Regions from separate parts of the Enterococcus gallinarum genome, predicted to be linked through region 1. Evidence: a T-box and tRNA genes for the amino acid it is inferred to sense, from the RefSeq annotation. Region 1 holds a T-box; the other regions hold tRNA genes.
The links. A T-box is a leader RNA that pairs with one kind of tRNA and senses whether it is charged. The one in region 1 lies ahead of leuS (leucine--tRNA ligase), so its partner is inferred to be a tRNA-Leu.
Positions count from the first base shown of each region.

Region 1 (5,534 bases):
GTCAGTTTCTTCTGGTAGTCAAGGCTATACAGTTGCGTCAGGGGATTCTGTCTGGGGAATCGCTAATAAATTCGGCATCACAATGGATCAGCTATGTAGCTGGAACAATATTCGCAATAATTTTATCTACCCAGGACAAAAACTGACGATCAATGGTGGTACTGCCAAACAAACGACGAATACAGGGACCATATCTACCACGACAGCAAGTGCTAGTAGTTATACTGTTGCTTCAGGGGACTCGGTTTGGAGTGTGGCGAACAAGCATAGTATCACGATGGACCAATTGCGCAACTGGAACAATATCAAAAATGACTTTATTTATCCTGGTCAACACTTAGTCGTAAAAAATGGTACTGGGTCAAAAAGTCAGGCCAACAAGACTACAGCAATAAGTTCTGTAACCAATGCTGGTAGTTATACCGTTGCTTCAGGGGACTCGGTTTGGAGTGTGGCGAATAAGCATGGCATCACGATGGATCAATTGCGCAACTGGAACAATATCAAAAATGACTTTATTTATCCTGGTCAACGCTTAGTCGTAAAAAATGGTACTGGGTCAAAAAGTCAGGCCAACAAGACTACAGCAACAAGTTCTGTAACCAATGCTGGTAGTTATACCGTTGCTTCAGGGGACTCGGTTTGGAGTGTGGCGAATAAGCATGGCATCACGATGGATCAATTGCGCAGCTGGAACAATATCAAAAATGACTTTATTTATCCTGGTCAACGCTTAGTCGTAAAAAATTCTGGAAATAAACAGACAAGTAGGCCGACCACAGCTTCTACGAGCATTTCTTCATCAGCTGGCAGTCAAAAGTATACAGTGGCGTCTGGGGACTCGGTTTGGTCGATTGCTAATAAATTTGGTATCACGATGGACCAATTCCGCAGTTGGAACAATATCAAAAATGATTACGTCTATCCTGGTCAAAGCGTACGGGTCAGCGGTACGGCAACGGCTGCGAATCAGACGGCAAGTACGAGCAACTATACCGTAGTATCTGGCGATTCTGTCTGGGGAATTGCGGATAAATTTGGGATTTCCAGAGATCAATTCATTCAATGGAATAACATTAAAGACAACTTTGTTTATCCTGGACAAAGCGTTCGCGTAAAATAGATTGCTATTCCGCTGTTTTTTTGATAGGATAAGTGCAAAGAATCTTTCACATTTGAGAAGGAATAGTAGAAACGTGTTGGAATCAAGAGAGTGCATGGCTGGTGGAAATGCACAGAAGACCTTTCGAACTCGCCTTCAAGTGATATTTGACTGAAATGAGTGTTTCTCAGAACCGCTCAAAGTAGGCAGATACGGCGATGGTCGTTAACACATCGAGGTCTGTTTCATAACAGATAAAATTAGGTGGTACCACGTTTATAACGTCCTATAAAAATCAATAGTGATTTTTATAGGACTTTTTTTAAGTTCTGCTGATTTTTGATCAAGTCAGAGCACCAATTTTTAGGAGGCGTCCATAGTGAACTACAATCACAAAGAAATTGAAAAAAAATGGCAAAAATATTGGGCTAAGAAAAATGAGTTCAATACCCACGATCAACCGGATAAACCAAAGTTTTATGCGTTAGACATGTTCCCATACCCTTCTGGACAAGGATTGCACGTAGGGCATCCAGAAGGATATACAGCGACGGATATTCTAAGCCGCTTCAAGCGCAGCCAAGGATTCAACGTTCTTCATCCCATGGGCTGGGATGCCTTTGGATTGCCTGCTGAACAATATGCGTTGGACACCGGGAATGATCCAGCCGAGTTTACGAAAAAAAATATTGAAACATTCCGTCGTCAAATCAATTCACTGGGGTTTAGTTACGATTGGAATCGTGAGATCAACACGACAGATCCTGAGTACTATAAATGGACGCAATGGATTTTTACCAAACTTTATGAAAAAGGGTTGGCTTATGAAGCCGAGGTTCCTGTCAATTGGGTTCCAGAGTTAGGAACGGTTATCGCCAATGAAGAAGTGATCGATGGCAAAAGTGAACGCGGCGGCTACGATGTTATTCGCAAACCTATGCGTCAGTGGATGTTGAAGATCACGGCTTATGCGGATCGCTTGCTAGATGATCTAGAAGAAGTTGATTGGCCTGAGAGCATCAAAGAAATGCAGCGGAATTGGATCGGTCGTTCTGTGGGTGCCAATGTCACCTTCAAAGTAGCGGGTAGCGATGCAGCATTCACCGTCTTTACGACACGACCAGATACATTGTTCGGTGCCACTTATACGGTTTTGGCTCCTGAACATGAGTTGGTACAAGCCATCACTACACCGGAGCAAAAAGCAGCAGTTGAGGCATATGTAGCAGAAACAGCGAAGAAGTCCGATTTGAATCGGACCGATTTGTCTAAAGAAAAGACGGGTGTCTTCACAGGGGCCTATGCGGTCAATCCAGCGAATGGGAAAGAAGTGCCAATTTGGATTGCTGACTATGTGTTGGCTTCATATGGTACTGGTGCGATCATGGCTGTGCCAGCTCATGACGAACGTGACCATGAATTTGCAAAAGCTTTTGGGTTAGAAATCATTCCTGTTCTGGCTGGGGGAGACGTTGAAGAAGCTGCTTATACTGAAGACGGTCCTCATATCAATTCAGAGTTTCTGGATGGTCTAGATAAAGAAGCTGCAATTGAAAAAATGAACCACTGGTTAGAAGAACAAGGAGTCGGTAAAAAAGAAATCAGCTACCGTCTGCGAGACTGGCTGTTTTCTCGGCAGCGTTACTGGGGTGAGCCTATCCCGATCATTCATTGGGAAGACGGTACTACAACCACTCTTCCGGAAGATCAATTGCCACTACGCTTGCCAAAAACCGATAATATCAAGCCAAGTGGTACAGGTGAATCGCCATTGGCGAATGTCAGCGAGTGGGTCAATGTCGTTGATCCAGAAACAGGCATGAAGGGACGTCGTGAAACGAATACGATGCCACAATGGGCGGGGAGCTCTTGGTACTTCTTGCGGTTTATCGACCCTCACAATAAAAATCGCTTAGCCGATTTTGACAAATTGAAACGCTGGTTACCAGTAGATATCTATATCGGTGGGGCAGAACATGCGGTGCTTCATTTACTTTATGCTCGTTTCTGGCATAAGTTCCTTTATGATCTTGGTGTCGTACCGACAAAAGAACCATTCCAGAAATTATTCAATCAAGGGATGATCCTTGGGGAAAACAATGAAAAAATGTCGAAGTCTCGCGGAAACGTCGTAAATCCGGATGATGTCATCGAACAATACGGAGCAGATACACTGCGCATGTATGAAATGTTCATGGGTCCATTAGATGCATCGATCGCTTGGAATGAAAACGGCTTGGAAGGCAGCCGTAAATTCCTAGACCGCGTTTGGCGTTTGATCGTGGATGAAAATGGCAAAATGCGTGATCGAATTACTACATTCAATGATGGCAAACTAAGTAAAGTTTACAACCAAACAGTTAAAAAAGTTACCGAAGATTTTGAACAGCTTCATTTCAACACGGCTATTTCACAGCTGATGGTCTTTGTGAACGAAGCATATAAGTCCGATGCACTACCATATGAATATGTTGCTGGATTTGTCCAATTGTTGGCACCGATTGCCCCTCATATCGGTGAAGAACTATGGGCAATTCTCGGAAATAAAGAGGGCATCTCTTATGTGCCATGGCCAACTTATGATGAAAGTGCGCTAGTCGAAGATGAAATCGAAGTGGTATTCCAAGTGAACGGCAAAGTTCGGGCAAAAGCCAAAGTTCCTGCGGATGCAGACAAAGCGACGCTCGAACAGTTAGCTCAATCAAATGAACTGGTAAAAGAACAATTGAATGGAAAAACGATTCGCAAAATCATCGTTGTACCAAATAAATTGGTCAATATCGTCGCTAATTAATTGAAAAGAGGGACTGTGCCATAAGTCTCCTACAAGTAAAACTATCCGAACATTAACTATTATTGCTCCTGCGGTGCAGGGACTCCTCGTCGCAAAAGTCAGAGGAATCTATCCTAGCAATAGACTATTATTCGGTTTAACTTGTTGGATGATGACTTATGGCACAGTCCCTCTAAACATGTCTAAACGGTCGAAGCAGATGCAACTCCGAGAAATAAGTCGAAATACCCCAAAATTTGAAAAGCAATTTCTGTGTATTCCTCCTTATTTCTCGGAGTTTAACACTTCTGTCCCCGCTTTTTTTGTACAAAAAAGCAGCGGTTCAGCTGATGCAAACATCAACTGCCGCTGCATACTATTTTTTGCGAATAATGCCGTAAAACAATACAGCTGTAGCCACTAATGGAATGAAGATCACCAATAGAAAGCCATTTGGATATGTTGCGCGAGTGAAGATTTCTGTGGAAGTATCATTTGTGCCGATCAAGTGGTTTGCTACTAAAAATTGTCCGACCAATGCGATCATTGCTAGAAAACCTACTGTTGCCCCTGTTCCAAAGAAGATTTTTTTCTTTGTGCTGTTCATTGCGTCTGCCCCTTTAATATTCTCTATGTCCCATTATACAAAAAATGAAAAAGTCTTCAATGCGATTTTGTCAAATCATTGATTCGTAATACACTTGAAATGAATTTGACATATTTTTCTAGTCAGCTGACTTTTTCTAAGTGAAACGGCAATCAAATCATTCGCTGAACTAAGAGGGGTCTCGTATAATAGAATTAACGCAAATGAAAGCGCAGAAAGAAGGAATAAAAATGGACTATCAATCTTTTGAAGGTCAAGAGGCTTTTTTCAATGATTATCAACGAGTAGCAAAAGCAGGTTACCAAGAAGAAGAAGTGATCGATGACGTGCTGGAACAGCTGAATCAGCAATTGACTGCGGACCAGCTAATTTACCGAGTGGAAGCGGAAAAAACGAAAGACGGCGAAGTCTTTCTGTTTCCTTTCAGCAAATTCATGTATACCGAAGATTTGGACGCAGCAATCTCGACAGAATTTCGCTATGATGGTGCTCCTTATGTCTATGAAACCTATGAGGATGAACAACCATAATTTTCAGCAAGGTATTTAAATCAAGAACTTTTTAAGAGGCATTTGCATAGACACAAAAATAAACACCCAAAGGATGACCCGCTTGATGCTGTCATTCTTTGGGTGTTTGTTGTTAACGGATAGGTGAGGCAATGAAAAAATCAAAGCAAACGCTGAGCGATCTGCAAATCACCTTCATAAGGTTCTTTTTGACCATTGACTTTCAAATATTGCTCAGCGCCTTTACCAGCTAGAATCACGATATCTTGACTAGCGGCTTCAGCAACCGCTGATTGGACCGCAAGGCTGCGGTCCATCTGTTCTTCAATAATGACAGTAGGTGCAGTGATCGCAGCGGCTATCTCGGCAGCGATAGCACGAGGATCCTCAAAGTTAGGGTCATCAGAAGTTAAATAGACTTTATCTGCATACTCTGAAAGCGCTCGACCCATGTCAGGACGTCGTGATTCTGCTTTGCCGCCGGCACTGCCGGTCACAAAAATCAGCCGTCCTTTTGGCCGCAATGTATGGGCTAGCTCACTC
Region 1 is NZ_CP050816.1:379,131-384,664, reverse strand. It holds gene HED61_RS01750 (LysM peptidoglycan-binding domain-containing protein) at 1-1,123, shown strand, start outside; T-box leader at 1,167-1,394, shown strand; gene leuS (leucine--tRNA ligase) at 1,482-3,896, shown strand; gene HED61_RS01740 (hypothetical protein) at 4,252-4,482, opposite strand; gene HED61_RS01735 (DUF5960 family protein) at 4,713-5,012, shown strand; gene murE (UDP-N-acetylmuramyl-tripeptide synthetase) at 5,153-5,534, opposite strand, start outside.

Region 2 (5,534 bases), 920 kb from region 1:
TCACTCAAAAGGATATTGCCAACTATTTTTTAGATTTTAATAAACAGGCAAATAAACCATTGGCAAATGTCCACCTTCGTAAAGCCATCGCTTTGGCGATTGACAAAGAGAGTCTCGTGAATGATGTGTTGAACGATGGAGCAAGCGTATTGAATGGCCTTATTCCCAGTGGGCTTTATGCCAATCCGAATACCAATGAAGATTTTCGCACTTATAGCGGGGACTACAATGAATACGATAGTAACAAAGCACAAGCAGAATGGAGCCAAGCACAAACAGCTATCGGTGACAAAATTGAACTGACTTTATTGGTAACAGATGATGATCATGGACAAAAAATCGGTGAATATCTGCAAAATCAGCTTCAAGATCATTTGCCTGGTTTGACGATTACAATCAATAAACAACCACGAACGAATTTGAATCAATCACGAGCAGATGGTCAATATGAGTTGTCGATTTCTGGTTGGATTGCTGGCAGCAGTGACTTGGACTCTTATTTCAATTTATATAAAAAAGGTTCTTCTTACAATTACGGTGGATATGTCAACGAGGACTATACGGCATTGACAGAAAACGCACGTACCGTGGATGCCAATGATCCAGATAAAGTATTTGAAGATTACAAATCAGCAGAATCAATTCTGTTAGCAGAAGATGCAGCTCAAGTTCCTCTATATCAGAGTGCATCAAATTATATGATCAGGTCAACGATCAAAGATATCCAATTTCCCGCATACGGTGCCTATTTTTATTTCCGTACGGCATCTGTAGAGAAGTAAGCAAAAAACGCAGCCCTAAGCTTGCTTGGGCTGCGTTTTTGTGAGCTGCACTTAGTAACAACGATCAGTAGTTACTCATTTTCTGTGGTCATTGCAGCTTCTTTAAATAAGAGAACTTTACTTTCTGGATAGGTTGGAAAGTGATTCATTGGAATCTTCCAATCTTGTTCAGGAACTTCAAACTGATAGTGGTTGACCAGTAAATCACTGAACACGCGCAACGTATGCAAGGTGATCCATTCACCAGCACAGCGGTGCATTTTGCGGAAATCACCGCCTCCTTGTGCGATCATTTCATATTCTTCCTCATAGGAAATGGCTTGTGTACGTCCGACAAAGCGATCCACTTTGAAGTCATCTGGCTGATCAAAGGTTCTCGGATCATGATTCGTACCATAAATATCTTGGACGACCCAGCTGTCCTTAGGGATCAGATAACCATCGACGACAACATCTTGCAAGCTAATGGCGGGCATCATTGGAAAGAAAGGATAAAAGCGGCGTAATTCTTGAATAAATGAATCCTGTAACTCCGAAAAGTTTTGTTTAAGTGCTTGGTAGATGGTCGTTGTACTAAAAAGGGCATGTCCCATCAAAGCGATCCAAACGGTTAAAGCAACCGTAGGGCGGATGATATTTAACAGATCGACGGCTGCAACTTCGATCGGCAGTAAATTACCTTCAAGATCAGTGGCAGTAGCGAAAGTATAAAGTGCTAATGATTCTTTGCCAGCAACAGGATGTTGACGAGCTTCTTCAATCAATCCTTGAGCCCATTTCTCAGATTTTTTACGATCTTCGACGCCTCTTAAATGGGCGACAGGGGAGGTGACAGTCCCGCTGAACATAGCAACTTGATAATCAGCTAACTCACTGATCTCTGATTGAGACAGTGGTGCTAGATTGATTCCTGACCATTCACAAATCGTTTTGAATAGAACATTTTTTGTGAGTGAAAAAAGCTCAAAGGTACCGGATTGTTTATCCAGTTCATGAGAAAGGTTTCGTTCCAACAAATCATGGTAATCGGTCATTCTCTCAGGTGTCATCAAGTCCATAAAGTAGTTTTTCCGATGGTGATGTTGTTCCCCGTCTAAAGTTTGAACCCCCTCTTCCCCTAACAAGGTTGAACGGACGAGTTTGGGCATTGCTCCTTCACGTTTAAAATTTCGTGGATCATAAAAAATTTTTGCTGCTTCTTTTCCATAAATGGCAATCACTTCTTGATTCAGAAATTTAGCTCTAACGACTGGGGCATTCACCTCAGACCGTAATTCTCCTAAGATTTCATAACCAGCATCAAAGAGTTCTTTGACCTCAGTTAATTTGATTTTCGCTGTTGGTACTTCTTTCATTGGATTTCCTCCTGTCTTTTTCCTATTGATATACTTCTAGCTTAAGCTTTTTTCTTTATTTAGACAAAAGAAACACATAAAAAAGAGCAGATCATCCAAGATGACCTGCTCAAAATGCGGAAGATGGGAGTTGAACCCACACGAGATATACTCACACGCGCCTGAAGCGTGCGCGTCTGCCATTCCGCCACTTCCGCGCATAAATAACCTTAGCGCATTTTGAGAATTTTGGCAAGAAAAAAAATAAGTCTGTCAGCGGGGACTGACAGACAAGGAGTAAAAAATGAAAAAGTTGGGTTGTTTGTTGGGTTATTTATATAGTAACCGGAAAATATGAAAAAATTGTGATCAACCCTTAGCGTTTTAAAGAAAAAAACAGGCCAAAGGTTAAAAAAAAATAAAATAGCACCATGAAAAAAAAGGGCCTGCCAGCGGGGACTGGCAGGCAAGGAGTAAAATGAAAAAGTTAGGGTTTGTTGGTATGAATAAACTATACCGCCCAAATGTGAAAAAAGAGTGACCAAAAAGGAACGTTTTTGTTATGATCCGTAGACCAAATCAAGGTTTTTTTCATTGAAGGTGTCTCCATGCTCCAAATCACCATATTTGAACCCCCGGTTGAACCATTCAACTCGTTGTTTTGAAGTCCCATGAGTAAAACTATCTGGTACGACATATCCTTGGTATTCCTTTTGTAACGTATCATCACCAATGGCATTAGCAGCTGTGATAGCCTCTTCGATATCACCAGCTTCTAAAATCGGTTGGCCGTTATAAGTTTTTCCTTGTAGATACTTGGCAAATGTACCGGCTAAATAATCCGCTTGTAGTTCCAAACGAACACTATATTGATTGTATTCTTTTTCAGAAACCTGTTGGCGGATCTTATCGAGTTGCTGTGTAATACCAAGTTCGTTTTGTACGTGATGACCAACTTCATGAGCAATGACATAGGCCATGGCAAAATCTCCGCTGGCCCCATACTTTTGAGAAAGTTCTGTTGCAAAGCTGAGATCCAGATAAACATTTTGATCGGCAGGGCAATAAAAGGGACCAACTTGAGAAGTTGCATTCCCACAAGCCGATTGAACACTTCCTGTAAATAAAACCAGTTTAGGATCTTGATACGTAGTCTGTTCTGCTTCAAAAACACCATTCCAATAATCTTCCAAATGACCAAAGACGACAGCGGAGAATTCTTTTTCCTCTGTATACTCGTCTGAAGCCACATTTTCTGTTTGATAATTAGCGGCTTGTCCGCCTCCCAAAATATCTGTGACGGAGTTTAAATCACCCCCACTGAATAGAAAAAAGAGGACTGCGATAACAATCGTACCGATACCACCGCCGGCCATTATTTTTCCTCCTGAACCTGCGGAACGACCAGAGCGGTCTTCCACATTGGAACTTTGTCTACCCCCACGCCATTTCATTTTGTTTCCTCCTCATTTGACTGTTTACATTTATTATAAGAGAAAACGAGGAAGATGAGAAAAGTTTGGCTTGCTTGAAGCGATTTTGCGGAACAAACGACCGATATTGCTATCAAGGGAAAGGGTGTGCACACCTTTTAATCATTTTTTAATCTAACAATTGGTCTTCATATTTGTTAAGGTATCACTAGAATAAAGGTAGAGGGTGAGCAAATGAAAAACAATTATTCTTTGATCGAAGACCGACGCATGCAAATTTTTAAGCGGCTGATCAATGGGGAGCACTTGAGTTACCAGCAACTTTCTGATGAGTATTATGTTTCTAGGAGCAGTATCGCCAAGGATATCGCTTATCTAAAAACACTGTTTGTCAAAGAAAATTTACTGTTGCGTTTTGATAATTCAGGCACTTATTTTCAAGGAAGCGAGTCACAAATCCAACGAATGTTGAAGCGATTCATTCTCCTTACTATGGAGCATGGGGAGAACCTTTCTGTTCTGACAAATGTGTCATTATTTGAAAAGATAAATGCGGCTTTTCGCCATTCGATCACCGAAAAGCAAATGGAGATCCCAGAAAGCTACATCCAAAGCATCGTTGTTTCGATCTTGCTGATTGTCGAGCGCTCGAATCAGGCAAATCAGCTGGATATAGAAGAGAAGCGTCAATTTGGAAAATTGTTTTTGGAATTTGACAAGTATCCGTTGATTTATGAATTGTTGAAAGAAATTGAAGAACAAGAAATCTACCATTTTTCATCGAAAGAAGTTCAGTACCTAACCTATCTCATTGTAGGTAGTGGCTTACGTTTTTTTATGAAGAACGAATCGATTCCGTTCTCTTTTCGAGGGAAAGTCAGAAATCTGATTCAGAAAGTCAGTGAAGGCATCCAGATCGATTTGACACAGGATAGTCGCTTAGAAGAAGATCTGACGATTCATTTGTACCAGCTGTTTTTACGCATTGAGGCCCAAACTACTGTAGTCAATCCATTGCTAGATGAGATCAAACAGCATTATCCGGCGTTGTATGGGGTCGTTTGGTTCTCTTTGAACGACTTTCTAAAGGCCTACCATATTGGAATATCTGAGGATGAAATCGGGTTTGTTTCGATTCACTTTCAAGCTGCAGTAGAACGGATGCGGCAATTGAATAAAATCGTCTTTGTTTGTCCGAACGGTGTTGGTACCAGTTCATTTATTTCTGCCAAGATTCGTCGAATATTGCCTAATGTCGATAGTATTGAAACCGCTTCTGTCGCTAAGCTCAAAGAGATGGATATTTCTGCCATCGATTTCATTATTTCCACGATCGATTTACCTGATGTTTCCAAACCAGTCGTCCGCATCTCGCCGATGGTGACCAATCGAGACATGAAGCGGATCATGAATCACTATATCGATTTGATTATTGATAATGAACCGATTGCGGATAAGGTGAAAATCCTGCAAGATACACGGATGTTGATTGCACCGAAGATTTATTTTGAACGATTTGAGACCAAAGAACAAGCACTGGATTTTCTGATCAGTCAAAATGACTTTTCGTCGGAAAATCAGCGTACGGACTTTCAGCGTTCCGTCTTAGAACGAGAAGCATTGCAGTCGACCTATTTAGATAACGGTTTTGCCATACCTCATGGCAATCCTGAGTTTGTTTCAAAAACGACCTTTTCTGTATTGATTTTGGATCGTCCTGTTGATTGGGGCAACCAAAAAGTCGATATCATCGTGTTACTAATGATACGAGAAGATGAGGCCCAAGAAGTAGAACCTGTCATGAAGTTGATCATGCAAGGGATCGAAGACAAAGAATGGTTCATTTCAAAAATGTTGGAGGTAAAATCATGATCAATTTAAAAAAATTACTGCCTGAGGATCATATCGAGACCACGAAACAAATCCTCACCTGGCAAGAAGCAGTTCAATTGGCGAGTCAGCCGCTATTAAATGAAAAAGCCATC
Region 2 is NZ_CP050816.1:2,896,456-2,901,989, reverse strand. It holds gene HED61_RS14170 (peptide ABC transporter substrate-binding protein) at 1-782, shown strand, start outside; gene HED61_RS14165 (cytochrome P450) at 854-2,137, opposite strand; tRNA gene HED61_RS14160 (tRNA-Leu) at 2,253-2,334, opposite strand; gene ypfJ (KPN_02809 family neutral zinc metallopeptidase) at 2,677-3,570, opposite strand; gene HED61_RS14150 (BglG family transcription antiterminator) at 3,784-5,421, shown strand; gene HED61_RS14145 (PTS sugar transporter subunit IIA) at 5,418-5,534, shown strand, end outside.
Region 2: it has a tRNA-Leu gene. The T-box ahead of leuS (leucine--tRNA ligase) is inferred to sense a tRNA for this amino acid. The anticodon was not compared.

Region 3 (5,534 bases), 1.5 Mb from region 1:
AGAAAGATCTCCCCACTAGTCGGCTGAACAAAATTCATCAATACATTGAGTAGTGTTGATTTTCCAGTACCGTTCGGCGCCACTAAGCCGACGATTTCTCCAGGATGAAAGGCCAACGTTAAATCATCCAAAACATTTCGTTTAAATGTCACAGTTACGTTTTTCATTGCTAACATTTCCAAACCTCCTAAACAAGCTTAAATTGCTTCTGCTGTACACGAACAAAAAGACCGATCTCGATCAGCAGCCACACTACACCAAAAAGCAGCAGTCCTTTCGCAAGGACAAACTCAGAGGACCCAAAATAAAAACGGCTGAATCCTGAAAGGATCTGACCATAATTTTGATACAAATAGGCATCATTTGATTTATCCAAGAATGCACTAAACCAGCGTCTCTGAAAAATAAGTGGACTAATCAAGCCAAAACCAGCAAGAAAGAGATTGGCTAATTCTGAGCGCCAAAGTGTGCTAAGCAAGAGAATGCCTCGGATATAGATCAATTGCAGCACGATTCCTACCCCCATACACTGAAGTAAGAAAACTCCAACAGGGCGTGTATAAAAAACATCGGCAGAAGAAATAGGATAACGGGCATCAAAGGATGAAGACAAGATACTGACGGGTAGGTCCAATGAGCCAAAGCCGAATTGGCAGCCGACACCGATCCAAATCAAAACGAGTGTACTGATCATCATCAGTGTTGACACAATAAACAGTGCCGCTGTCTTCGCCCAAAGAATCTCATCTACCGTCACCGGCAAAGATAAGAATAAGCTTTTGTGTCGACGATCTTTGGTCAGACTATCGATTGCCAAAAAGATCGTCACGCCAAGAAAGAGAAACGGCAAGTAATTCGTAAATGCCCGCTGAACAGATTGGATACCCGTTTTTTGTTCCAACACATACTTGGAAAGCTTTTTGTTTGGTAATTGGCTGGCACTTTCCATCCATTTTGCAGTGGAGGCATAGCCGTATTTCCCATCATAAGCCGCATAATAGTTCTGATAAGTATAATAGTCAGGCGTGAAGAAAATTGTTTCATCATCGGTATATTGGAGACTCAGCTGATACCATTGGCTCGTTGCTTTGGCATACTTTTGCCAATCATTGGCAGCTAGGGAAGTTAATCGTAAGCTATCTGCTTGATTCCATGGCTCGAACATCGCTACTGCCATGGCGGCGGACCAATGATCTGAGGGATTTTCTGCTTGTTCATCCAAAAAGGATTGTCTAGTCAAATACCGCTGTTCAATTTCATTTTTGTCTATTCGCTCAATTGGCCGATAGGTGCGATCACGAAAACTGTATACGCCAGCAACGATTACTAACAAGCACCATAGCCCGATCGTTTTTTTACTTTTGATTAATTGTTGTAGTTCAAAGAGAAAATAATTTTTCATTATATGACTCCTTTCGCTAGCCAGTTTTTCTTATCTGCGATCAACAAGAAGGCGACCGCTCCCACCCCCCATAAGAAAAGAAGGATGAAAGCTGTCCCTAACCCGACTGTCGATTGCGATCTGACTGCAAACTCACCTGTGAGGATCTTTTGCAAATCAAAAACAGCAAAAGGGGAATATTTACTGGATGGTGTACTAGCTATTGTACCGAGACCATAGCAAAGACAAAGGAGAAAAAAAGAAACATAGCGATTTGGAATCAAAACATTGGCCACAAAGCCCAGTAATTCTGTCACAATAATCAAACTTGTCAAAAGCACGAGTACCAATAGAAAGTATTGCCAGAAAGGTACGGCATGCCAAGTATGATGATAATAGACAGCCGTTGGATAGTGCCAATCCCCCCATCGTCCGATCACCGACATGGCCGCAGTGATTCCTAGAAGCAACAGGCTGATCGTTGCCAGATGACCAATCATCTTTACCCCGACTTTACTGATCATCCTTATAGGGAAGACTTGTGGATAGGAATGGATCAGAGAAAAATGGCGCTTTTCTTCCAGCAAATTATCGCTAGCAAAAAATGCCAGGAATAAAAAGCCAAATCCCAATAACACTTGAATAGTCAACGCAACAGCAGTCTGCGCATTGTCAACAGTAAGAAAAGGAGCTTTTTCCTGTTCTTCTAATTGCGCTGCTACCACTTTATTTTGCTGCAATTGCCAGATAGATGGTAAAAAGGCTTTATCTGGTAAAGCGGTTTCCCATAATTGCAGCTGAATTGTTACAATCTCTTCACTGGTCCGATTGAAACGAGGAAATTCTTCCATGATTAGATTCGAGGCTTGCCGATTAGATAATGTGTTGTTTGCCAGCAGCAGTTGATAGGTTTCTTGCTTGTCCTGAGATTCATTTGGATAATTCTGATAATTGTCTACAAGCCGTAATGCTTGCGCTTTTTGCATAGTGATTTCTGCCTGTACATTCACTGGTTCCATGAATGTAAGATAAAAAGCGAGCCCCACACCAATCAAGAACGCTGCCATCATCGTAAACAAAAAACGGCGCTGCCGAATCGATTTAGCCAGCAGATTTTTAAAGTAGTTCATTTATCAATCTCCTTAAAGCTCCAAAGTTATTTTCTCATTATACCAGATTCTGCCACTTAAATATTTTTTTTCAATAAAAAGCGAGAAAAATGCCCTTTTATAAATCCCTAAAATAGCATTGACAAACGTGAAGATAATCGGTAACATGTTTTTTAGACGTGATGGCTGCAATCAGCTGTCAGTCTACAAAAACAATAAGCAGACGTGGTGGAACGGCAGACACGCACGCTTGAGGGGCGTGTGAGCTTAGCTCGTGTGGGTTCAAATCCCATCGTCTGCATCGTACCGGCAAATTACTTCGGTAATTTGCTTTTTTTGTATTTCCAGTTCAATTAGTTGTATGCAATTGTTATTTATAAATCTATGACAAAAACACAACTAGGACGAAATTGCCGTCCTAGTTATGTGGTTTTGTCATTTTCGGTTATACTGTTTCTAAGTATTTCTTCTATTTGTCTATACGTAGAGTCAAACACATAGAAGATTGCATGGAAATTCTATCTTGATCAAAGGAGCGAGAACATGTCTGATGAACGATGGCTGCAATTGAGGAGACGCCGAAAAATCGAATTGTATCTTTGCTTGATCGTGGTTATGCCGATGGTCTACGGATTATGGTTCAATCTAATTTTTCTTATCAGATATACGACTTTACTTTTTTGCATTGCAGTACTCACGGCTCTCTATGAGTTGCTCAAACTTCTCTATGATAAAAGAAACCAAAAAAAAGAAACTAGAGTCAGCAAATAATTGCTTTTCATTTAGACCGTCGTTAGTCAGATCTCACTAATTAACAGCACTCGATTGACCAGTAAAAAAGAATGAACTTGTCTATAAAAAGACACAGACAACCGAGCTGTTTTGGTTTAAACATTGTTTGGTAAATACGTGCAGGACACTTTCTTGATCCTTTAGTATTTTTACACCATTCTCATCGATCTCCCCCTTAACATATACGTACGAATAAAATCATAAAAAAGGAGAAATAAGATGAAAAAAATCTGTTTCGTTTTGACTGCAAGTAATGGGCTCAGTTATACCACATTGTCACCAGCGTTCTTTTTTGCAGATTATTCTGAGCTTAAGAATTATTTCGTCAATGATTATGATGTCTCAATCAATTATTTCCGCGATAAAGACCAAGTGGATTATTTGGTTGTACCTGATCCATTTGTCCCGTTTGACAACGAAAATGATCTGCCGATCATCAATGTCCCAGCCAACTATTTTGTTACAAAAGACTATAAACAAATAAAAAACACACTAGCTGCGTTTTTTATTAACAATCCCTAACTATACCAGAACAATAGCTACGGTTTTGAGCCAATCAATCGATTACAGGAGTTCATATTGAAAAATCAAATAAAGCTACATTATTACCCAAAAGTTTGGGCATCTTTACTCTATTTACTACTGATTTTTTTGGCACTATTTGCCTATTTATCAAAATATCTAGATATAACCTTTTTTACAGCGATTTACCCCGACTTTTATTTACACATTTCCAATTTCTCTATTAGCTTGATCATTGGTCTGTTAGGGTATTTTTGGTTATTGATGGGCGTCAAATTCACCTATACTCTCGGATTGACTATTTTCTTGCTGATTGCCAATTTATTAAGCGAAACGGTATTAGGCGTTATGAATACCCCCGATCCCCTAGACATGTTTTTTGGATTTGTTGGTACCCTGATTGCTGCTGTTCTACTGTGGGTGATCTCTAAATTTGGTCTCAAACTTGCAGCCGAAGAATCTCAGTAACTTTCTGCTTATGAATCTTTGGAAAAATAATTTGGTAACGAGACGCTTACTTGCTCTTTATCAAGCAAATGGGTTTATTTTGACAACTAATGGCAGAATCAGCCTGTAAAAAGCAGCTTCTGCTCACTGACAGACGCTCGATCCATGCGCATGACGAAAGCTCTTTGCTCCTCAATTCTTTATGAGAAATTTTTTCAGATCTGTTTTCAGATTTCGATCACTAAAGTTAACGACCTAACGACCTACACTAGCAGCTACGCTGCTTTTTTGTTACTCTCTCTATCTTTCATGCGATTGAATAGGCATTTTAAAACTTATACTTATGATATAGTAATAAAAAAGAGACTAGGAGTTGATCGTATTGGATCCTTTTGAATCTGTTGCTGCAAAACTGACCGACTTGAACATTTCCTTTGAAGTGATCGAACACCCGCCTGCAAGTACAACTGCGGAAGCAGACAGCTATATTGCTGGAATTGATGGGGTTCGAACAAAATCGATGTTTTTAACCAATAAAAAAAAGACCGCCTATTATCTCCTAATAATGGACGATCAAAAACGGCTTGATCTAAATCTGCTCAAAGAAATCACTGGTGAATCACGAGTCAAATTAGCTTCTCCTGATCTTTTGAGGAAAAAAATGCACTTGCCACCTGGCGTTGTCTCCATATTTGGGCTCTTAAACAATTCGGAGCGAGATATTCAGATTTTCTTTGAGCGCGAAATCACTAAAGAACCACGAATGAGTTTCCATCCTAATACAAATACCAAGACGATCTTCCTTGCTACCAAGGATGTATTCAACTTTTTAACGGTCAATGGCTTTTCTTATCAGATCATAGATATCTCCTGATTTTCATGGGGTTGTGCTGGAATCAGTCCGCACAGCCCTGATACTTTTTACTGGCATCTATTTTGTCAAACCCGCCAGTCACCCCTCATCAATGTGCACAAAACTTGCTGCCCGGCAAACTATCATCTAAAAGGTATTTTTTGCTTCACATCCGCAACTGACTTTCAAAAACAAAAAAGGACCCGCTGACGGGTCCCCGCTTATTTTTTTGTCATTGATACTTTCATTAATTGATGTTTCCAGACGGATTGGACGCCATATAATCCAATCGCAAGAATACCAATCAATGCCAAGTAAGCAAATTTCGCCATTGGATCGATGCCATAATTAGTCATAAATGGGTCTTGAACAAATAGTACCAGCAAACTAGTTAAAATCAATGAAACCCATAGCGTATTCATCAGATGCC
Region 3 is NZ_CP050816.1:1,884,471-1,890,004, reverse strand. It holds gene HED61_RS09305 (ABC transporter ATP-binding protein) at 1-176, opposite strand, end outside; gene HED61_RS09300 (ABC transporter permease) at 188-1,402, opposite strand; gene HED61_RS09295 (hypothetical protein) at 1,402-2,511, opposite strand; tRNA gene HED61_RS09290 (tRNA-Leu) at 2,710-2,791, shown strand; gene HED61_RS09285 (hypothetical protein) at 3,034-3,261, shown strand; gene HED61_RS09280 (hypothetical protein) at 3,502-3,804, shown strand; gene HED61_RS09275 (hypothetical protein) at 3,862-4,272, shown strand; gene HED61_RS09270 (prolyl-tRNA synthetase associated domain-containing protein) at 4,634-5,125, shown strand; gene HED61_RS09265 (hypothetical protein) at 5,326-5,534, opposite strand, start outside.
Region 3: it has a tRNA-Leu gene. The T-box ahead of leuS (leucine--tRNA ligase) is inferred to sense a tRNA for this amino acid. The anticodon was not compared.